Regions from separate parts of the Pseudarthrobacter sp. BIM B-2242 genome, predicted to be linked through region 1. Evidence: riboswitches for the same ligand, from Rfam matches in the RefSeq annotation. Region 1 holds a riboswitch; each other region holds the start of a gene.
The links. A riboswitch is a leader RNA that binds a small molecule or an ion and turns the genes downstream of it on or off. The one in region 1 is predicted to bind S-adenosylmethionine.

Region 1 (7,313 bases):
GGCCGGCAAGCAGTGGCAGCCGTGGGGTGTGCGTCATTGAATCCACCTTACGTCGGGCATCATTGCTTATATGAGCAACCAGGACATTGAAGAGATCCCCATCCGCGACAGCATGATCCGCCTTGGCCAGCTCCTGAAGCTCGCCAGCCTGGTGGAAGACGGTGTGGAAGCCGCCGAGCTCATCAAGAACGGACTGGTCAAGGTCAACGGCGAGATCGACGAACGGCGCGGCCGGCAGCTGCACAACGGGGATACCGTCACGGTGAACGGGCAGACCGTGAAAGTCGTGGCCCCGGAAGCCTGATGCAACAGCCCGGCCCCCGGCACCATGCCGGGGGCCGCCGTCGTGCGTTCTGTAGTTACTTGTTCAGGACCTCATGGGTCAGGAACTCGGATACATGACCGATCTCCTGCTGGTTGATCCCGTGCCACATGCCCGTGTAAAGCACCTTCGTCAGGTGGACGTGCTTGCGCACCCAGCCCATGGTGTAGTCGATCTTGTCCGGTGTGATCACGGGGTCCTGCTGGTCGCGGCCCCAGAACAGCGGCACGGATCCGTCCAGTTCGCTGTCCCGGAAGGCAGGATCGCCGTCGGCGTTGATCACAAAACCGGACAGCCCGACGACGGCAGCGTAGTCCGCGGGCCGGTACCGGAGCAGCGTGGTGGCCATGGCCATGCCCATGGAGAAGCCGAGCAGCGTCACCGACGGGTGGTTGGGTTTGACGGAGTCGATCCAGTCCTGCACATAGCTGGCCGCTTCCTTCACGGCGTCGAGGGAGTAGTCGACCGACGCGGTCAGCGGGAACCACATAAAGCCAGGTCCGGTGGGCAGCGGCGCCCTGAGCGAGGCAACAACAAATTCCTGGGGCAGCATATCCGCCAGGCTCAGGAGGTCCTGTTCGTTGGCGCCATAGCCGTGGAGCAGCACCAGCAGCGGCCGTCCGGAGCGCTGGTCCTCGGGCCGGGACCACAAAACAACAGGGGCTGGAAATACTTGGGCGTCAGTCATGGTTTCCATTCTTACAGTTACCCACCGGTAACTACCTACGTTGGCGTAGCTTACGAACGAAGAGGCAGGATAGGACCGTGACTGACTCGAAAGCCCTGTATACCCCGGACACGGCCACGGAATCCCACCCGTGGAGCCGCTATGTAGCCATGGGAGATTCGTTTACGGAGGGCATCGGGGACCCTGAACCGTCGAGCCCGGGCGGTTACCGTGGCTGGGCCGACCGCGTAGCCGAGGAGCTGGGCCGTGGCCAGGAAGATTTTGCCTACGCCAACCTGGCCGTCCGCGGGCGGCTCCTGCAGCAGATCGTGGACCAGCAGCTCGCCCCGTGCCTGGCGCTCAAGCCGGACCTCGTGACACTTTCGGCCGGCGGCAACGACCTCATCCGGCCGGGCGGTGACCCGGATGCCCTCGCCGAGAAGCTTGATTCCGTCGTCCAGATCCTGGCGATGGGCGGCGCCACGGTAGTGCTGTTCAACGGCCCGGACACGGGTTCCTCTGTCCTGGGCCGGATCCGCAGCAAGGTGGCCATCTACAACGAGAACCTCCGCACGGTCGCGGCCCGGCACGACGCCATCATCGCCGACATGTGGTCGCTCAAACAGCTGAATGATCCGCAGATGTGGGATGCGGACCGCCTGCATTTTTCGCCGCTGGGCCACCACACCATTGCTGCCATGGTGCTCGATTCGCTTAATGTGAACCACACGCTGGAGCCTCTGCTGCCCAAGTCCCTGCCGCAGCGCACATGGCGGGAGGCCCGCTCCGGCGATTTGGTGTGGGCCCGCACCCACTTTGTCCCGTGGGTGGTGCGGCGGCTGCGCAACCGGTCCTCAGGAGACGGCATCACGGCAAAACGTCCGACGCCGGGCCCCGTGTTTGGTCCGGGCGTCCCCTTGGGTTCCGGTGAAGGTCCCCTGGGCACCACCGGAGCCCGCCGCTAGCCGCAGGCGAAGGATCCCCCGTGACAGATGCGCCACCGGCCATGCAACAGGATGAGGCTGTGCGTCGCCGGCTGCATGCGCAGTTGCTGCGAGGGTCCCGGGCTCAGTTCCCGCACGATGTCGTCCGCCACCTCCTGGCTGTCCAGGCGCAGGAGTTTCCCTACGCCCGGTGGAGCCTGGCGCAACGCACCCGCGGGCACGGAGTTGCCGGGGCGGCCGGGACCGCCTCCGCAGCGGATGTGGAGCAGGCGGTGTCAGACGGCCGGATCCTCCGCACCCACATTCTGCGGCCAACCTGGCATTTTGTGCACCGGGATGATCTTCGCTGGCTGACTGCGTTGTCAGCACCCCGGCTCCATCAGATCAATGCCGGCACATACCGGCGGACAGGGATCGACGCTGCTGCCGCGGAACGGAGCGGACGGGTGCTGGCCGACGCCGTGCAAGGCGGACGGCACCTCACCCGTGAGCAGCTGGCGGAGAAGCTGCAGCGTGCCGGGTTTTCGGCAACCGGCCTGGGCCTGGCTTACCTGATCATGCACGCCGAGATCAGCGGAGTATTGACCAGCGGAACGCCCGTGCGCAGTCCCGGTGGCGCCTTGAAACAGACGTATGCCCATTTCGACGAGCGCGTACCGGCCGGACCCGGTGGGACGTTGGACCGGGACGAGGACCTCGGCGAGCTTGTCCGGCGGTACTTTGCGAGCCGGGGTCCCGCCACGGTCAAGGACTGCGCCAACTGGTCCGGCCTCACCTCCACCGATGTCCGTCACGGCCTCGCGCGCGTCCTCGACTCGGCTCCGGCGGTTTTGGAGACAGCGGTGATTGACGGCGTCGTGCACTACGTGGCGGCGGGTACTGAAGTTCACGCGCACCACGGCGGGGCTGCGGGTGAAGCCCCGCGGATGGACCTGATCCAGTGCTATGACGAGTACGTGATGGGATATTCGTCAACACGGCACTATTTCGGCGGTACCGCCCCGGCGTTCCCGTTGGGCGGGGCACCCATGCACGTTGTGCTGCTGGACGGGCGGATGGCCGGCTCCTGGCGGCACACCCTGTTTCCGGGCCGCTGTGAATTGGACATCCGGCTGTTCGATCCGCCGGAACCGGGCTTGCGTCCGGACTCAGACCGGAGCAACGCCGTGGAGCGCGCGGTGCAACTCGCCGTGGAGCGATATGGAACATTCCTTGGAATCCCGGCCGTCCGGGTGAAGCCGGGGACTTAAGCCCGCCGGGGTTTAAGCTGGAAGGACACATATGAGAGGCGTTACACCGTGAACAGCTTGTTTTTCTGGATCATCATCCTGTCGTTTGTGATACCGATGGCGATGCGGATGTACCGGAAGTCTGTCAACAAACGGAACCAGGGCCAGGGCTTCTCCGGGGGTTACCCCGGCCAGTTCCCCGGCGGTGGTCTCGGCGGGGACGGCCAAAACCCGGGACAGCAAAACCGGCAGCCCCGCGACGGCTATACCCAACAGGACTACATGAGCGGCGGCTTCCGCCAGATCATGAGCCCGCAGCCCCTGCCGCCGAGCGAGCCGCTGCCTCCCATGAAACCCGTTCCGCCCATGGATCAGCAGTTCCCCGACCAGCGGGCAGAAGCACCCAAGGCGCCCGCTGCCCCGGGAACTCCTGCGCCGCCGTCGGCCCCGCAGGGCTACCGCGCCCGGAAGCTCGCTGAACTGGACCAGCAGTACAGCAACGGCGAGCTGGCCATGGAGGAATACATGAAGCGCCGCTCCGACATCATGAACGGCTGATCCGGGGCACGACGCTGATGCCGGCCAGGACGCTGAATCCTGCCGGAACCTAGACCAGGAACGTGCTCCGCAGCTGACTGCCCAGCTGGCCGATTTCGGTCAGGAAGCCGTCATGGCCGATGGGGGCCTCGATGACGTGGACGTCCACGTCACCCGGCAGCGCATCGGCCAGTTCGCGGGACTGCGACGGAAAGTACAACCTGTCGCTGTCCACAGCTGCGACGAAGAACCTGGCAGTAGCGCGGCTGAGCGCCTCGTCCAGTGAGCCGCGTCCGCGGGTGACGTCGTGGCTCATCAGGGCATCGGTCAGGGCGATGTAACTGTTGGCGTCGAACCGGCTGACCAGTTTCTTGCCCTGGTGGTCCAGGTAGCTTTCCACCTGGTAGCGGCCGCGCTCCCCCAGCGCTGCGGCTCGAAGCGGCGATTCCGGGAGCTGCGCCGAGCGCCCGAACCGGCCGTCGAATTCCTCCGCGGAGCGGTAGGTGATGTGGGCGATCCGCCGGGCCAGGGCCAGTCCGTCCTCGGGCAGCGGACCGCCGTAGTAGTCGCCGTCGTTGAAATTGATGTCCTGGCGGATGGCCAGTGTCTGGGCCTGGGCGAAGGCGATCTGTTCAGCCGTGCTCGCGGCCCCCACGGAAATAACAGCGCAGCGCTGCACCCGTTCCGGATAACTGACTGCCCACTCCAGGGCACGGGCTCCGCCCATGGAACCTCCCAGCACGGCGAACCAGCTATGGATGCCCAGCTGGTCAGCCAGCCGCGCCTCAGCGGCCGTTGTATCGCGCAGCGTCACCAGCGGAAACCGGGAGCCCCAGGGTTTTCCGTCCGGCGCCTCCGACGACGGCCCGGTGGACCCGTAGCAGCCGCCCAGAATATTGATCGAGACCACAAAGAACCGGTCGGTATCCACTGGTGCACCCGGTCCGGCGAGCTGTTCCCACCAACCGGGCTCGTCACTGTCGCCGCGCGTCACGTGGGTGCTGCCGGTCAGGGCATGCTCAATCAGGACAGCGTTGGAGCCGTCAGCGTTCAGCGTTCCCCATGTTTCATACGCCAGGGTGACCTCGGGAAGGTAACCGCCGGCCTCGAGCTGCAGGGCGCCAACGGTGGCATAGCGCACTACGCCGTTTCCGGGAGCCGCTGTTCGGGAGATGGTGATCGTCATGGAAAGGACCTCTTCTACGCGCTTGCCTGCCGTCAATTGACCGGCAGGCCAGGTCCTCACCCGGGGCACCCCGCCACGAAAGAGGGTTGCCGGCCAGCAAGCCGGGGCTGTCGCTGGCACTCATGACCTTCCATGAGTGTACGAAACAGCCCCGGCCTATGGCCAAGCGTGTGACTGGTTGTGACTTTCGGGTGATTACTCCCCGGGCCCGCCCCCGGTGGCATCCTTGGCCGCCCGGAAGCCTGCTTCGAGGTCGGCGATGATGTCGTCGATGTGTTCGATGCCCACCGACAGCCGGACCAGCCCGGGCGTCACACCCGCGATGGCCTGCTGCCCGGCCGAGAGCTGGCTGTGCGTGGTGGATGCCGGGTGGATGACCAGGGACCGGACGTCCCCGATATTGGCCACGTGCGAGTGGAGCTCCAGGGCGTCCACAAAGCGTTTGCCTGCCTCCGCCCCGCCGGCCAGGTTGAACCCCACCACCGCGCCGGTGCCCTTGGGGCCGTACTTGCGGCCCCGTTCGTACCAGGGGCTGGACGGCAGGCCCGCGTAGGCGACCGATTCGACGTCGTCCCTTGCCTCCAGCCACCGCGCAACGTGGACGGCGTTGGCGACGTGCCGTTCCACGCGCAGGCTGAGCGTCTCCAGCCCCTGGGCAATCAGGAAGGCGTTGAACGGGGACACTGCCGAACCGAGGTCGCGAAGCAGCTGGACGCGCGCCTTCAGGATGTAGGACAGGTTGGCGCCGAGCGCCCCACCGGCGCCAAGATCCGTGGCATAGACGAGTCCGTTGTACGTGGGATCGGGGGTGTTGAAGCCCGGGAACCGTGCGGGGTCCTTGCCGAAGTCGAACTTGCCGGAGTCCACGATCACGCCGGCGATTGCGGAGCCGTGCCCGCCCAGGTACTTTGTGGCCGAGTGGACAACAATGTCCGCGCCCCATTCGAGGGGGCGGATCAGGTAGGGCGTGGAGAGGGTGTTGTCCACGATCAGCGGCACACCGGCGTCGTGGGCGGCCTGTGACACGCCTTCGATGTCCAGCACGTCCTGGCGCGGGTTGGAGACCACTTCGGCGAAGAAGAGCTTGGTGTTGGGCTGCACGGCGTCGCGCCACTGCTCCAGGTTGTCGGGGTCCGCCACAAACGTCACGGAGATGCCGAACTTCTTCAGGGTGTGCGCCAGCAGGTTGTACGTGCCGCCGTACAGGCTCGGGCTGGCCACCACGTGGTCCCCTGCTTCGGCAATGTTCAGGATGGCAAACGTTTCGGCGGCCTGCCCGGAACTCAGCAGCAACGCGGCGAGACCACCCTCCAGGCTGGCGATGCGCTGCTCCACAGCGTCCTGCGTGGGGTTGCCGATGCGGGTATAGATCGGCGCAAGCTCGGCAAGGGCAAAGCGGTTGGCGGCGCTTTCTGCGCTGGGGAAGACGAACGACGTCGTCTGGTAGATCGGGAGGGCACGGGCACCTGTGGCGCTGTCCGGCTCCTGGCCAGCGTGGATCTGGCGGGTTTCGAAAGACCATCCGTTCGACATTCAATGCTCCTTGACGTGGTGTGGCACTGCTCGGTTGCGTTCAGCATAGGAAGACTTCCCGACAGGGAACATGATTGTGACGAAGGTGGTCAAAAGGCTGTCTCCGGTGTCCCGGTGCCGGATTTTCCTCAACGGCCGCAACACAAAATCCCAGTAAGGCTACCCTTAGCTGAGAGGCTCATCACAAAGTGCCAAGATGATGGCATGCGCATGGATCACGTCTCTTACGCCTGTGAACAAGATGGCCTCGTTGCCACCACCGAACGTATTTCGTCCGCCCTCGGCGTTGAAGCCGTGAAGGGTGGAGTGCACCCCCGTTTCGGAACCCGGAACATGATCATTCCCCTCGCCGGACACAAATACCTGGAAGTTGTGGAGGTCCTGAACCACCCGGCCTCGGACAAGGCTCCCTTCGGGCAGGCTGTCCGGGCACGGTCCGAAGCCGGCGGCGGCTGGATGGGCTGGTGCGTCGAAGTGGACGATCTCGCCCCCTTCGAGGAACGTCTGGGCCGTGCGGCGGTCAACGGCAACCGCAAGTTTCCGGACGGCCGCGAGCTGATCTGGAAGCAGATCGGCATCCTTGGCCTGATCGCGGACCCGCAGGTTCCGTACATGCTCAAGTGGGAAGGCGACCCCGCCCTCCATCCGTCGAATGCTTACGAAAGCAACGTCAAGATGAGCTGCCTGACCATCGCCGGCTCTGCCGAGCGCGTTACGGAGTGGCTCGGGGAACCCGTGGAGAAGCCGCTGGAGGACGTCGCTGTTGAGTGGGTCGCTCCCAAGGGCACCCCCGGCATCCTGTCCGTAACCTTCGAAACCGCCACCGGGGCCGTCACCATCTGACGGTTCCACCTGACCGAATCCCTACTCTCCCGGGCAGCGCCGCCCGGGCAAC
Region 2 (7,313 bases), 1.3 Mb from region 1:
GGTCAGGTACGGCAGGGCGATGAGGTCCTGGGCGTTATGTCCCAGGTGCTCGTGCAGGTACCAGTCGAGGTTGGCCAGCACCTTGTTCCGGGTGGCCTCGCCTGCCCGCAGATAGTAGCTGCGCGACTTGGTCAGCTCAACGATGTCCGCTGTGCTGAGGCTGTCCTCCCAACGGGTCATGTGGCTTTCGAGGCCGTCGAATTCCAGGCCCACCACCGGCCGGAAGCCCGGCTTGTAGACGTCTCCTGCATGCATGATGCGCGACAACCTGTGCACCCACGGCACTGACGTATCCAGCTGGTTCCAGATCAGTCCCAAGGTTCCGCCCGGCCTGAGGATACGTGCAAGTTCCGTGCTGGCTGGCAGCGGATCGCACCAGTGCCAGGCCTGGGCAACGCTGACGACGTCGAACGCTGAGTCAGGCAGGCCGGTCGCCTCTGCGGTTCCCGGAGTTGCCGCGATCTCCGGATAATGCGCGCGGAGCTGTTCGAGCATATCGGCGGAGGGATCCACGGCTGCAACGCTCAGGCCCCGCTCCAGCAGGAGGGCGGCGAACTTGCCGGTTCCTGCTCCCACATCAACGGCATCACGCGCGCCTGACGGGACCAGCCAGTCCGCTGAATCGGCAGGGTAGCCGGGACGGACGCGCTGGTAGTGTTCGCCGCCGTCCTGGAAGCTCTGTGCGAGCTCCAGGCGGCGTCCGTGGTCAAGCCTGGGGCCACCCCGTGCCACGTGAGGCCTCCTTCAACTGATCACCATGGGTTTCCTTCGAATTTACCGCATGGCGGGGCAGCACCAGTCAGGGGCCGGAGCACTCACCCCGGGAACAACTCAGTCCGCAAACGCTCAGTCGTCCAGGCAAGGGGCCGCGCCGGCGGTGCCGGGCGTGTTGGGAGCCCAGTGGGGGTATACACGGGTGTCGTTGGCCGGAACCCAGCGGCCCGAATCCACCACATAGTCCCAGCCCAGGCCCGTGCGGCGGAGCTGTTCCAGGCCGGCGAGGAGCCGCTGGGCATCCTCCAGCCGGGAGCCCACACCGAAGCTGGCGCGCAGCGAACCGGACGGCAGGCCGAGGCGCTTCAGCAGCGGGTGCGCGCAGAAGCGGCCGTCCCGCAGGCCCACGCCGTGCTCGGCCGACAGATACGCGGCAACCAGTCCGGCGTCGTAACCGGCCACCGAGAAGTTCACCACGCCGATGGTGCCGGTGCCGGGGTCGGTGTCCGAGAAGATCTGGTGGACCGTCACACCGTCGATCTTTTGCAGCCCGTCCACCAGGTAGGACCGGATGCCCGCCTCATGGGCGTGCCAGCGGTCCTGGTCCAGCGACGCGATGACCTGCGTGGCGCGGGCCAGCGTGGCCGCACCCAGGACGTTGGGGGAGCCGCCCTCGTGGCGGGCCGGGCCGGTGGCCCAGCTGACGCCGTCGAGCCTTGCCTCACGGACGGCGCCGCCGCCTGCCAGGTGCGGGGTGCCGGCGTCGAGCCAGTCGGTGCGGCCCACCAGGACGCCCGCACCGAACGGCGCGTAGAGCTTGTGGCCGGAGAAGGCGAGGTAGTCCACGTCGTCGGCACTGATATTGATGCGCCGGTGCGGTGCGAGCTGCGCCGCATCCACCACGATGCGCGCACCGTACTCGTGCGCCAGGGCGGCGAGGGTGCGGACGGGCAGGATTTCGCCGGTGACGTTGGAGGCGCCCGTGACAGCGAGCAGGCTGACCTGGCCCTGCTGCAGTTCGGTACGGAGCGCCTCGACGGTCCCCGCGATGGTGGGTGCCGCTACAACGCTGCGGTGCGGTACTCCCTGCCACGGCAGGAGGTTGGCGTGGTGCTCGATATCGAGGTAGAGGACGTCGCCGGCGGGGCGTCCCTCCGTGTGCGGCAGGCACCCGGCGAGCAGGTTCAGCGAATCTGTGGTGTTCCGGGTGAAGATGACAGAATCGTCGGAGCGGCCGCCCACAAAATCCCGGACGATGTTGCGGGCGTTTTCATACACCGACGTGCTGATCTGCGATGCGTAGCCGGCCCCGCGGTGAACGCTGGCGTAGAACGGCAGGATCTCGTTGAGGTAGGCCGAGACCACCGAAAGGGCGGGGGCAGATGCACCGTAGTCCAGGTTGGCGTAGCGGACGTGGCCGCCCTGGATCAGCGGGGCCTGGATTTCGGCGCCGGTGACGGCGGAAAGGGGGCGTCCCGCAATGGCGGCCAGCTCGCTGGAAATGGCTGCGCTGGTGGTGTTCTGGATGGCGGGGGAGACGGTGGCAGTTGTCACGGAGACCTCACTTGAAAAGGACTCCCGATACCGGGAATCCGCGCTTGCCGGGTCCGTTCCGGACCGGCCTGGTCGTCACCCGGGGCACCCCGCCGCGAATGGAGGGTTGCCGGCCAGCAAACCGGGGTTTAGCGCTGGCACTCGTGACCTGTTAAAGAGCGTAGGACATCGCCGCCGCCGTCGAAAAGCCCAGCCCAATGTTAAGTACTTTGTTACGCGCATTCCGGAATTGGCGGATTAGCCGAAGATGCAAGCGGCGGGCACCCCCAAAAGGAGGTACCCGCCGTCGATAATTCGCAATTCCTTGCCTACAACAGATCGTCCAGGCTCGGGTTAAGCCGTTTGAGGACCTCGGAGTGCAGGATCGAGTTCGTGGCAAGCGCGTTGCCGCCGAACGGGCCGTCCTGCCCCTCCAGCGAGGTGAAGCGGCCGCCGGCCTCCACCACAATGGGCACCAAGGCCGCCATGTCGTACAGGTTCAGCTCCGGCTCGCAGGCGATATCCACCGAGCCCTCCGCCACCATGCAGTAGGACCAGAAATCGCCATACGCACGGGTGCGCCAGACGTCCTCGGTCAGGCCCAGGAATTCGTCAAGGTTGCCGCGTTCCTTCCAGCCGCCCAGGCTCGAGTAGGACAGCGAGGCGTCGGCAAGGTTGGACACGTTCGAGACACGAAGTCGGGTTGCAGCGGCGAGGGACCGGCCCATATACGCGCCCGCACCCTTTGCGGCCCACCAGCGTTTGCCCAGCGCGGGTGCACTGACCACCCCGACGACGGGTTCACCCTCGTCCACGAGGGCGATCAGGGTAGCCCACACGGGGACGCCCCGGACAAAGTTCTTGGTGCCGTCGATCGGATCAATGATCCACCGGCGTGATCCGTGTCCGGAGCTGCCGAATTCCTCACCGAGCACGGCGTCCCGGGGACGGGAACGGGACAGCTGGCCGCGAATGGCCTCCTCGGCCGACTTGTCCGCATCAGTGACTGGCGTCAGGTCCGGCTTGGTTTCGATGTGCAGGTCCAGCGCCTTGAAGCGGCTCATGGTCTGGTCATCCACGGAATCAGCCAGCACATGGGCCAGGCGGAGGTCATCGTTGTAGCTCGAAGCGGATTGGATCATGGTTCCAAACTACCGTCTAACGGCGGCGTGGTTGGGGAGGTCAGCTTCCTGGCGCTAGCTGATGCTGCCCAGTTCCTTGGTTTCCTGGCCTTCCAGCCGCGGGTCCGAGCCCAGCAGCCGCCGCAGGGACGTAAGACGGGCCGGTCCGGTGGGACCGGCCTTCCCCTCGGCCACCCACGAGTCCAGCCCGCAGTTGACGGCGGCGGCGTTGTGTTTGCAGCCCCGCTCGCAGGCATCCGTGCCCGGTTCCAGGTCCGGGAAGGACCGCAGGATCCGGTCCGGGTCCACGTGCGCCAAGCCGAACGAACGGATGCCTGGGGTGTCGATGATCCAGCTGCCCGCAGGCGCGCCCGTCAGTTTCAGGGCAAGGGCCGACGACGATGTGTGGCGGCCGCGGCCGGTCACCGCGTTCACGCCACCGGTCGCCCGTTCGGCGCCGGTAAGTGCGTTGACCATGGTGGACTTGCCCACGCCGGAATGGCCCAGCATGACCGACACCTTGCCCTCGAGGTACGCGCGGAGCTGCGAAACTGCATCACTGTTCAGGCGGGCCGAGAGGCCGTCATCGGAGCGGGCATCGATGCCCGAGGCCGCGGAGTCCGACGTGCGGCTGATGATTACCGGGAAGTCCAGGTGCTCATAGTTGGACAACAGTTCGGCGGGATCCTTGACGTCCGCTTTGGTGACGAGCAGCAGCGGCTCAATGCCGGCGTCGTACGCGGCCACCAGGGCGCGGTCGATAAACCCGGTGCGCGGCTCCGGGTTCGCGGCGGCCACCACCACAACCAGCTGATCGGCGTTGGCCACCACCGCACGCTCGATCGGATCCGTGTCATCGGCGCTGCGCCGCAGCAACGTGCGGCGGTCCTGGATCCGGACCAGCCGGGCCAGGGTGTCGGGCTCGCCGGAGACGTCCCCCACCAGGGACACGAAGTCGCCGGCCACCACGGGGGACCGGCGCAGTTCCCGGGCCCGCGCTGCGATGATGATCCGCTCATCGCCCGAGTCCTCGCCCACGACGGCGGTGTAACGGCCCCGGTCCACGGTAATGATGCGGCCCGTGACGGCGTCGTCGTGGCTGGGGCGGTCTTTGGTGCGGGGCCTTGAACCCTTTTTGCTGGGCCGGATCCGGACGTCGGATTCGTCCCAGGAATCAGTGCTGCGGGCCACCGCTGAAACCTTCCGCTCCGTCACCGGACGCGTTGCCCTGCGCCAGCATGTCGGCCCACATCTGCGGGAACTCCGGCATGGTCTTGGCGGTGGTGGCGATGTCCTGCACTTCGATGCCCGGCACGGCCAGGCCCAGGATGGCTCCGGCTGTGGCCATCCGGTGGTCCGCGTACGTGTGTACGACGCCGGCACGCAGCGTGGCCGGGCGGATCACCAGTCCATCGCTGGTTTCCTCGGCGTCGCCGCCGAGCCGGTTGATTTCGGTGACCAGGGCTGCCAGCCGGTCCGTCTCGTGGCCGCGCAGATGGGCGATGCCGGTCAGCCGGGATGGTCCGCTGGCCAAGGCACAAAGGGCCGCCAGCGTGGGCGCGAGCTCGCTGGTCTCGTGAAAATCAGCGCCCTTGATCTCAGGGCCGCCTGTCACTGTCAGTACGCCGTCAGTCAGGCTGACGGTCGCGCCCATGTCCGCCAGGATGCTGCGCCAGAGATCCCCGACCTGGGTAGTTCCTGTGGGCCAGTTCGGGATCCTCACAGTACCCCGTGTGGCCAAAGCCGCGGCCAGGAACGGACCCGCGTTGGAGAGGTCCTGTTCTATCCGCTGGTCAAAGGCACGGATGGGTCCGGGGGACACCATCCAGTGGTTGGGGACGGAATCGTCCACCGACACACCCGCGCCGCGCAGGACCGCCACCGTCATGTTGATGTGGTCCAGGCTGGGCACCGTGTCACCCGCGTGCTCCAGGTGCAGCCCTTCGGTGAACCGCGCACCCACCAGAAGGAGGGCAGAAACGAACTGTGATGATGCGCTGGCGTCAATCACCAGGTGGCCGCCCCGGACTTCCCCTGTGCCCTCAACGGTGAACGGCAGTGCGGAGGGGGTGCCGCCGTCGCCCGCTGTCACGTGCACGCCGAGCCCCTGAAGCGCCTCAATGATGGGGCCCATGGGACGCTTGCGCGCGTGCGGGTCGCCGTCGAAAACGCCGGCACCCTTCCGCAGCGCCGCAAGCGGCGGCACGAAACGCATCACTGTTCCAGCCAGGCCGCAGTCAATGTGCGTCCGTGACGACGGCGCCGCCTGGCTCAGGGGCGTCACCTCAAGGTCCGGCCCGAACGCCCCGTCACCCGGCACCTCGGTAATGGTGGCGCCCAAGTTGCGGAGCGCTTCGATCATCAGGGCGGAGTCGCGGGAATGCAGCGGCGCCCGCAGCCGCGAAGGTCCGTCGGCCAGCGCGGCCAGCACCAGGAACCTGTTGGTCAGCGACTTCGAACCAGGCACCGTGACAGTGGCGTTGATCGGACGGCCAGCAAACGGGGCAGGCCAGTTCGGAACTGTTTCAGTGGAAGGTTGCGGATCAGCTGCGGGCAGGGTGGAACCGGTCATTCGTCCTTACGCCCCCGTTGCGTGCACGGCGCGGCGTACGGCCTTGTCTGCCTCGTGAATCTTCTTGCCGGTGGTCTTCCGGGCCACCGCAGCAGTTTTCCGCGCGTCGGCAGCGATGTGCTCGGCGCGCCAGGCGAGGCCCGGCTTACCGGCGGTGTCCACGGACGCAAGCAGGGCGCCGCCGCTCAGCGAAACGTTCTTGAGGAGCTGGTTGCGGCGCGCTTCGCGGCCTTCCTTGGTGCTGATGTCCGCGCTGCGCCATTCCACAAAAGTGTTCAGCAGCGAAATGACAGTCAGCAGGGTGGCGGAGAGGCGGCTGAACTTGCCCAGGCCGAACAGAAGGCCGGCACCCACCTGCGTGCCGCCGATCACCCGCGCCAGCATTTTCTCGTCCGCCTGGAACGGCAGCGATGCAGCGGCCTTCTGCAGCAGCGGTGAGAGCTGCGTGGCGGTGTCGTCTGCGTTCTTGAGCTTATCCAATCCTGCGATGACGAAACTGGAAGCCAGCATGGGCCGGGCGAGGGTGCGGACAAAGGACATGAATTTCCTCCTGGGTGGACGAACCGCGTCGGGTGCGGCGGAGTCCGTTCTAGTCTTGCACTTTTGGGGAATATTTGCCTGCCGCTCAGGGTTATCGATTTCAGGTCCCCGGGACGGCCGTAGCCGTAGCTTGTTGGATTTTGCCTGGCACGTGCTGACCTGATTCGTGTTGGTCTTGATGAGAGTGGAGTCGCGCTTGAGGTTGTTGAAGGACGGGCAGGAAAGAACCGGGCCCTTGGTAATGCAGGCTCTGGAAACCGATCCTCCGGAGTATGGAACGCCGCGTGCCAAAGCCGTCACAGTAGACTTGGGCGCAATGAGTACCGTGGATCCGGCCCTTGAGGCCATGTATGAGGCCTCGCGACGCGGCGCCAAACCCAGTGACGTGCAGCCCGACGCCCCGGTGCCCGTACCTGACGAACCAGCGCCCGGGTCTCCGGCGGCAGAATCCGGTTCAACCGAGCAGGCCGTTGATATCGCCACTGAGTCGGCCGAAGAACGGCGCATCCGCTTTGAACGGGACGCCATGCAGTACGTGGACCAGCTTTACTCCGCCGCCATGCGTATGGCGCGGAACCCGGCTGACGCGGAGGACCTGGTGCAGGAGGCGTACACCAAGGCATTCTCGGCGTTCCATCAGTACAAGCCCGGCACCAACCTCAAAGCCTGGCTCTACCGGATCCTGACCAACACGTACATCAATCTCTACCGGAAACGGCAGCGGGAGCCGTTGCAGTCCAACTCGGACACCATCGAGGACTGGCAACTGGCGAGGGCGGAATCGCACACGTCCCGTGGCCTGCGCTCGGCCGAAGCTGAGGCGCTGGACCATC
Region 3 (7,313 bases), 1.7 Mb from region 1:
TGAGATGGGTGGCCGTGCGGCTCGAAATCCGGCGCGACGGTGAGCCACCCGGCGCGGCCCGCCCCTAGACCTGCTTCAGCGCCTGTTCGAGGTCGCCGATGAGGTCGTCCACATCCTCCAGGCCCACGGACAGGCGCACCACACCGTCGCTGAGCCCGATGGCCGCACGGCCTTCGGGGCCCATGGCGCGGTGGGTGGTAGTGGCCGGATGGGTGATGAGCGACTTGGCGTCGCCCAGGTTGTTGGAGATGTCGATGATCCGCAGGGCGTCCAGCAGCGCGAAGGCGGCATCCTTGCCCGAGCGGCCGCCCGTCGCGGCAAGTTCGAGGGTGAGCACTGTGCCGCCGGCCTTCATCTGCCTGGCCGCGAGCTCGTACTGGGGATGTGATTTCAGCAGCGGGTACTTGACCCAGCTGACGGCCGGCTGCTGTTCGAGCCACTCGGCCAGCCGCAGCGCGGAGGCGGAGGAGTGGTTCACGCGGAGCGACATGGTTTCCAGGCCCTTGGTGAGCACCCAGGCATTGAACGCGGAGAGGGCCGGGCCGGTGTGACGCATGAGCTGCTTGACCGGGCCGTCGATGAATTCCTTGGTTCCCAGGATGGCGCCGCCCAGGACCCTGCCCTGGCCGTCGATGTGCTTCGTGCCGGAGTACACAATCACGTCCGCGCCGAACGGCCCGCAGCGCTGCAGCAGGGGAGTGGCAAAGACATTGTCGACGACGACGGTGGCCCCGGCGGCGTGCGCCAGCTCGCTGACCGCGGCGATGTCCACAATCTCCTGCATGGGGTTGGACGGCGATTCGAAGAACACGGCAGTAGTGGGTTCCGACAGGGCTTCGCGCCACTGGTCCAGGTCGGGCCCGTCCACAAACACGGCCTCCACACCCCAGCGCGGCAGGATCTCGTTCAGGATCACAAAGCAGGAGCCGAACAGGGAACGCGCAGCAACCACGCGGTCCCCGGCAGCCAGCAGGGCACCCAGGGCGGTGAATACCGCTGACATGCCCGACGCCGTCGCGAAGCACGCTTCGGTGCCTTCAAGCAGGCGGAGGCGCTCCTGGAAGGTGGCCACTGACGGGTTGCCGTACCGGGAGTAGACAAACCGTTCGTCTTCGCCGGTGAAGGCGCGCTCGGCCGCGGCCGCGGACTCGTAGACAAAGCCGGAGTTCAGGAAGACCGGCTCGGTGGTTTCCTGGAAGTTGGTGCGGTCCAGGCCGCCGCGGACTGCCTGCGTGTCGGCGCTCCAGCCGGCGGCCTCTTCGTTGAAGGTCATCTAGCGGCTTCCCAGGTTGGTGGGCAGGCCGCTGTTCTTCCAGCCGTTGACGGTGCGCTCGCCGTAACGGTCCGGCACACCTTCAAAACCCTCCAGGACGTTGTAGGACGTGAACCCTGCCTGCGTCGCTGCAATGGCGGCGGCGACGGAGCGCTGGCCCGAGCGGCAGATGAACAGCAGTTCCGTTGCGCTGTCCTCGGGGGCCTGCTGCGTGAGGTCGGTGATGAAGTCGGCGTTGGGGATGCCGCCGGCGAACGTCCATGGAATGAACAGGGGATCGTTGTCCGTGGCCTTTGTGTCCGGAATGCCGATGTGCGCCCATTCGCCTTCGGTGCGGACGTCCACCAAAATGGCGCCCTGCTCCAGCTTGGCCCACGCTTCGTGCGGGGTGAGGTCTCCGGCGTAGCTCATGCGTGGCCCTCGCCGTCGAACTCGAGGTCCTCGCTGGCGGACAGGTCATCCACGGCGGTGGCGACGGCGGCATCCGCGCTGGCGATGGCCGACGGGAGGATAAGTGCCTGCGCGACGATCACCTGGCCGCCGTTGGACGTCGCGGCCGGGCTGCCGTGCAGGACATACCCTTCGGCCAGGGCCGTGGAAATCCGTTCACAGAAGGACCTGTCATCCGGCCCGGTCACAAGCCGGTACGACAGTTTTTCTTCAGGGGCAGGTGCGTCAGACACGACGGATCTCCTTCTCTCACGCTTGCAGCTCGAATGTCGATATGCCGAGTATTCACCTGAGGCACCCCGCCGCGAAAGGGAGGGTTGCCGACCGGCCAGTCAGGGCTTGGCGCCGGTTCTCATTACTCCCCAAAAACGTAACATCCGGGGCACCCGGCTGCACCGCCGCCGTCGTCATGTTCCGTAACCAATCCGGGGCCTCCAGCCCCGGCCAGGGGGCCGGACAATCGAGGCATCGGGAACACGGCGTGAACCTTGTGGCAGGAGCGTGGCACGCCGAACTTGGCAGCGGTGCGGTGACGATCAGCAGGCACACCTGCGAAGACCGATAGAGTTTCTGCGGCGGCACCGGCCGTCAGCACAAAAGCCGTCCTGGGGGAGGGTCCACACCGCTATGCCAACACTCTTCGCAAACAGGGGCGTGCCGCCGTCGGCCGTGCCCGGCGTACGGAGCACTTTGCCGGCCGCCCTTGTTGCAGCCGTGCTCCTCCTGATCAGCCTGTTCTCCGCGGGCCCGGTCCACGCGGCCCGGCCTGAGCCGGAGGAGGGCAAACCCCTGCTCGGAGCTGTCCTTGAATGGGGCGAGGACTCGGCGGCGGGATTTGCCGAGCGGCTGGGGGCTTCGCCCGCGCTGCTTGACCACGAGATCTCGCTGCCCGTGCGGTCCGGGGAGGAACAGAACGTCCGGGACTTCTTTGGCCAGGCTGCAGGGCAGGGCGCCCATGCCATGCTCACCGTGCGCCCCTCCATGGCGCTGGGCCAGGTGGATGCCGCAGCCGCAGGGGCCTTCGCGGCCAAGGCTAAGGAGCTGGCCTCTGCTTTCCGGGGCACGCTGCTGATCCGGTTCGCCCCCGATATGAACTCAAGCTGGGTGGAGTGGGGTCAGCAGCCGGCCGCCTACAAGGAAGCGTTCCGCACCATTGCTGCGGAGTTCAAAACCGCGGACGACGCCGGCACCGTGATGGTGTGGCAGCCGTACCTTGGGCGGGACTACCCGTTTGAACGCCACCGGGACGCCCCCGCCGCCGGGTCCGAGGGATACGCCCTGCTGGACACCAACGGGGACGGAAGCTGGAACGGTGCAGACGCAGCATACGCGCCCTACTACCCCGGCGATGACGCGGTGGAGTGGGTGGGGCTGACGGCCTATCACGATGACACCGGCGGCAAGGCCGCCGTCAATACCCTCCCCGCCGGCGGTGAGCTCACCGCGATGGTGACGCAGGCAGGGAGCGAAAATTTCTACGCCACATACGCCGCCGGCCGGGACAAACCTATGCTCCTGCAGACGGCCGCCTTTTACAGCCCTGTTGCAGGCGGTGCTGCGGAAGCGGACATCAAGGGGGCCTGGTGGGACCAGACCCTCGCGGCCGCCACAGCGGACGAATTCGACCGGATCGCCGCCGTCGTCTGGGACGAACGGACCAGCACCCGTGATACCGGGGTGGTCAGCATCGACTGGCGAATTACCGGCAACGCCGGCATCGCGCAGGCTGCCGGCGACAGTCTGGCCGCGTCCGGCCTGACCACCGGCCCGGTCACTGTTGTGAGCGGAGGGCAGCAGGCTACGCAGGCCAATTCCCTGGCCGGGCCTGCTGCCTGGAGTGTCGGGGCGGCCATGGTGATCCTCCTGATTGCCTTGTGGCAGTTGCCACGGCGCGTAGGCGTGATTTCCGGCTGGGGCTACGGGGACCCGTCCAAGCGGGATTCCCGGGTGGACCTCCTCCGGGGCCTGGCCATTGTTTTTGTGGTGGTCAACCACCTGGGCATGACATCGCTTTTCCAGCTGCTGACCCAGGAGACGGTGGGGTTCGTTTCCGGCGCAGAGCTGTTTGTGCTGTTCTCCGGTTTGGTGGTGGGGATGGTGTACGGGCCGAGGGTGAAGGACGATTTCGGCAAGGTGGTGGATCTGACGTCCCGCCGGGCCGGAAAGCTGTACGTCACCGCCCTCGCGGTCCTCATCGGTGTCTTCCTGCTCTCGCTGCTGCCTTTCTTCCAGACCGACGCGCTGACCACCTACGTTGACCAGGGCACGGGCGGCGCGGGGCACAACGCCGCCGGCCGGACCTATGACCTGTATGCAGGAATGGAAACTCTCCTGCAGTTCCCGGTGCCCGCCCAGGTCCTGCCCGCCATCGTCCTCCTGCAGTTCGGTCCCTGGCAGTTCAACGTGATGGGCCTCTATGTGGTGCTGCTGCTGGCCAGCCCCCTGATCCTTGCCGCGCTCAACCGCGGCAAGGCCCTGTGGGTTCTGGGCGGCACGCTGGGGATCTACGCCGCGGGTGCTGCCACCCGGGTCAGGCTGCTGCCCTCCCAGTTCGAGGACTCCTTCCCGCTCCTTGTCTGGCAGGTCCTGTTTGTGGTCGGCCTGGTGGCGGGCTACCACCGGCGCCGCATCGTCGCCTGGCTGTCGGCGCATCATTGGGTCGTGGTGGCGTCCACGGTGCTGGCGTTTGTTTTCGCCTTCCTGTCCTGGTGCAACCCCTACCTGGCCAACGGGTTCGACCTGCGCCTGGCCGTCATTCCGGACACCGCCTACCGGGCCATGTACGACGCCTTTTTTGCCCGCACCTACCTGGACCCCGGCCGGCTCCTCAACGTCCTGGTCCTGGTGGTGGCCGCCTACGCATTCCTGACCGCGTACTGGAAGCCGGTGGAACGGGCCCTGGGCTGGTTCCTGATTCCGCTGGGGCAGGCCACGCTGTACGTCTTCATCATGCACGTTGTGCTCATCGCCGTGATCGCCAACATCCCGGCACTGCGGCAGGGCGACATCCTGGTCAATACGGCCGCCTATGCGGTCATCCTGGGGCTTCTCTGGGTGATGGTGAAGAAGCGGGTCCTGTTCGGCATCATCCCCACCTGAGCCGCTGTCCGCTGACCCCCTAAGCCCGCTGACCGGGCGTCAGGCCTTAAGGATCAGGGCCTCGCCCTGGCCGCCGCCGCCGCACAGGGCCACAACACCGGTGCCGCCGCCGCGGCGTTTCAGGGCGAGGGCCTGATGCAGCACGAGGCGGGCCCCGGAGGCGCCCACCGGATGTCCCAGGGCAATGGCCCCGCCGTCGGCGTTGATTCTTTCGGCGTCGATCCCCAGGTCCTTCGCAGACTGCACCACCACCGAGGCGAAGGCCTCATTGATCTCGATGAGGTCCAGATCTGCCACGGTCAGGCCCTCGAGTTTCAGGGCGCGCCCGATGGCCCGGGAAGGTTGGGAGTGCAGGGAGCCGTCTGGTCCGGCAGTCTGGCCGTGGCTGCCGATCTCAGCGATCCAGCTGAGCCCGGCCGCTTCCGCCGCTGCCTTGCTGGCCACCACCACGGCGGCTGCACCGTCGGACAGCGGCGAGGAGGACCCGGCGGTGATGGTGGCGGTGTCCGCTGTGGAGAAGGCGGGTTTCAGCGCCGCGAGGGTCTCGGGCGTCGTGCCCGGCCTGATCCCTTCGTCTGTATCAATCACGACGGCGGCGCCGCGGCGCTGCGGGACCTCCACCGGAGCGATCTCCTCGGCCAGGTACCCGGCCGTCCGGGCGGCTTCGGCCCGTTGATGGGAACGGGCAGCGACGTCGTCCTGGGCCTGGCGGCCGATGCCAAGGCGTGCATTGACGGCGTCCGTAGCGGAACCCATCAGCTCGCCGGTGCGGGGGTCCTGCAGGCCGTCAAAGTTCAGCGCATCCAGCAGCGGCGCATCGCCGATGGCAACGCCGCTCCGGAGCCGGGGCAGCAGGTGCGGAGCGTTGGTCATGGATTCCTGGCCCGCTGCGACAATGAAGTCGGCCTCGCCGGCGCGGATCATCCGGGCGGCATCGATCACGGCGGTCAGCCCGGACAGGCACAGTTTGTTGATGGTCACGGCGGGCACGTCCCACCCGATTCCGGCGGCGAGGCTGGCCTGCCGTGCGGGTCCCTGGCCGGCGCCGGCCTGGATGACCTGGCCCACGATCACGGCCTGGACCTGCTCCGGCGCCACGCCCGTCCGGTCCAGCGCATGGCGGATGGCGTGGGCGCCAAGTTCGGTGGACGTCAGCCCGGCCAGGCCGCCGCGGAACCGGCCGAAGGGAGTGCGGGCACCGCCCAGGATGACCGGGGTGCGGTCGGCGGTGCCGCCGGCTGCTGCTGGGGACGGATCAACCTTGGCGTCGTTGCCCATGGTGGTGCCTTTCGGTAGTGCCGTTACTGCCAGCATGCCACGGATGGCAGGTCCCGGCATGCTCTTAACTGTCCATGAACCGCGTTCATCTTCCGGAAATGTGAACGGTACAACACGGAAATTGTCACGTCCTTTGACGAAACATTCTGCCTCTACGCTCCCTTTTGTAACGCTTCGGTGAAAGGGAAAAAATTGACAGATGCGACTCGCAGGAATTTCCTCCGCTATGTGGGCATGGTGGGTGGCGCCGGGGTGATGTACCAGACCATGGAGGCCATGGGGCTCGCTCCTGACTCGGCCACGCCGGCGTTTGCGGCCCCGCGTAAGAGCGATGTCAACGGGGCGGGCAAGTCCGTGGTGGTGCTTGGCGGCGGCATCGCCGGCCTGACCACCGCCTACGAGCTCGGCAAAGCCGGCTACAAGGTGACCATCCTGGAAGCGCGTATGCGTCCGGGCGGCCGCAATTGGACGGTCCGGGGCGGCACCGAGGAAACCGACCTGAAGGGGGTCACCCAACGGGCAGCCTTCTCCAAAGACCAGTACATGAATGCCGGGCCCGGCCGGATCCCGCAGCACCACATCACCCTTGACTACTGCAAGGAACTCGGCGTCGCCATCGAGCCCTTCACCAACCAGAACGCGGACGGCTACCTTTTCCGCGAGGGCAGCTCCAAGCTCTCCAACACTCCGGTCCGCCACCGTGCCGCCAAGGCAGACGTCTACGGCTACGTGTCCGAACTGCTCGCAAAAGCCACGGACCAGGGTTCGCTGGACAGCTACCTCAGCCCGGCCGACAAGGAAAACCTCATCTCCTTCCTGGGCAACTTCGGCGCCATCGGAGGCAAGGTCCCCGGAAATGCGGCGGCGAGCTACAAGTACTCGGGCAGCGGACGGAAGGGCTACTCCGTGGCTCCCGGAGCGGGCCTGGAAGCCGGCACACCCCTGGCCCCGGATGCCTTGTCCGACGTCTTCGCCAGCGGCGTCGGTAACTACTTCTCGTTCGAATTCGGCTGGGACCAGGCGATGATGATGTTCCAGCCCGTGGGCGGCATGGACAAGATCCCCTACGCCTTCGAAGCAGCCATCGGCAAGGACAAGATTGTGTACGGCGCCAGGGTCCTCTCGCTGAACAACACCGCCACCGGGGTCTCCGTGGACTACACCAACCCCGGCGGCCAGACCAAGAGCCTTGAAGCCGACTTCGCAGTCAACA

Region 2: linked by a shared signal. The riboswitch ahead of IDT60_RS12390 (aminotransferase class V-fold PLP-dependent enzyme) and the one ahead of IDT60_RS06240 (homoserine O-acetyltransferase) in region 1 are both predicted to bind S-adenosylmethionine.
Region 3: linked by a shared signal. The riboswitch ahead of IDT60_RS18680 (DUF1737 domain-containing protein) and the one ahead of IDT60_RS06240 (homoserine O-acetyltransferase) in region 1 are both predicted to bind S-adenosylmethionine.

The regions. Positions count from the first base shown of each region.
Region 1 covers NZ_CP061721.1:1,359,230-1,366,542, reverse strand. The annotation lists gene IDT60_RS06270 (DMT family transporter) at 1-37, opposite strand, end outside; gene IDT60_RS06265 (RNA-binding S4 domain-containing protein) at 71-304, shown strand; gene IDT60_RS06260 (alpha/beta hydrolase) at 360-1,010, opposite strand; gene IDT60_RS06255 (SGNH/GDSL hydrolase family protein) at 1,160-1,954, shown strand; gene IDT60_RS06250 (winged helix DNA-binding domain-containing protein) at 1,975-3,183, shown strand; gene IDT60_RS06245 (hypothetical protein) at 3,232-3,720, shown strand; gene IDT60_RS06240 (homoserine O-acetyltransferase) at 3,770-4,885, opposite strand; SAM riboswitch class IV at 4,899-5,013, opposite strand; gene IDT60_RS06235 (bifunctional o-acetylhomoserine/o-acetylserine sulfhydrylase) at 5,081-6,418, opposite strand; gene IDT60_RS06230 (VOC family protein) at 6,623-7,261, shown strand.
Region 2 covers NZ_CP061721.1:2,689,953-2,697,265, reverse strand. The annotation lists gene IDT60_RS12395 (class I SAM-dependent methyltransferase) at 1-732, opposite strand, end outside; gene IDT60_RS12390 (aminotransferase class V-fold PLP-dependent enzyme) at 847-2,268, opposite strand; SAM riboswitch class IV at 2,304-2,417, opposite strand; gene hisN (histidinol-phosphatase) at 2,577-3,389, opposite strand; gene rsgA (ribosome small subunit-dependent GTPase A) at 3,444-4,559, opposite strand; gene aroA (3-phosphoshikimate 1-carboxyvinyltransferase) at 4,543-5,940, opposite strand; gene IDT60_RS12370 (DoxX family protein) at 5,947-6,480, opposite strand; gene IDT60_RS12365 (sigma-70 family RNA polymerase sigma factor) at 6,722-7,313, shown strand, end outside.
Region 3 covers NZ_CP061721.1:4,034,900-4,042,212, reverse strand. The annotation lists gene IDT60_RS18690 (O-succinylhomoserine sulfhydrylase) at 65-1,273, opposite strand; gene IDT60_RS18685 (rhodanese-like domain-containing protein) at 1,274-1,684, opposite strand; gene IDT60_RS18680 (DUF1737 domain-containing protein) at 1,681-1,956, opposite strand; SAM riboswitch class IV at 1,970-2,083, opposite strand; gene opgC (OpgC domain-containing protein) at 2,351-4,822, shown strand; gene IDT60_RS18670 (acetyl-CoA C-acyltransferase) at 4,862-6,100, opposite strand; gene IDT60_RS18665 (flavin monoamine oxidase family protein) at 6,293-7,313, shown strand, end outside.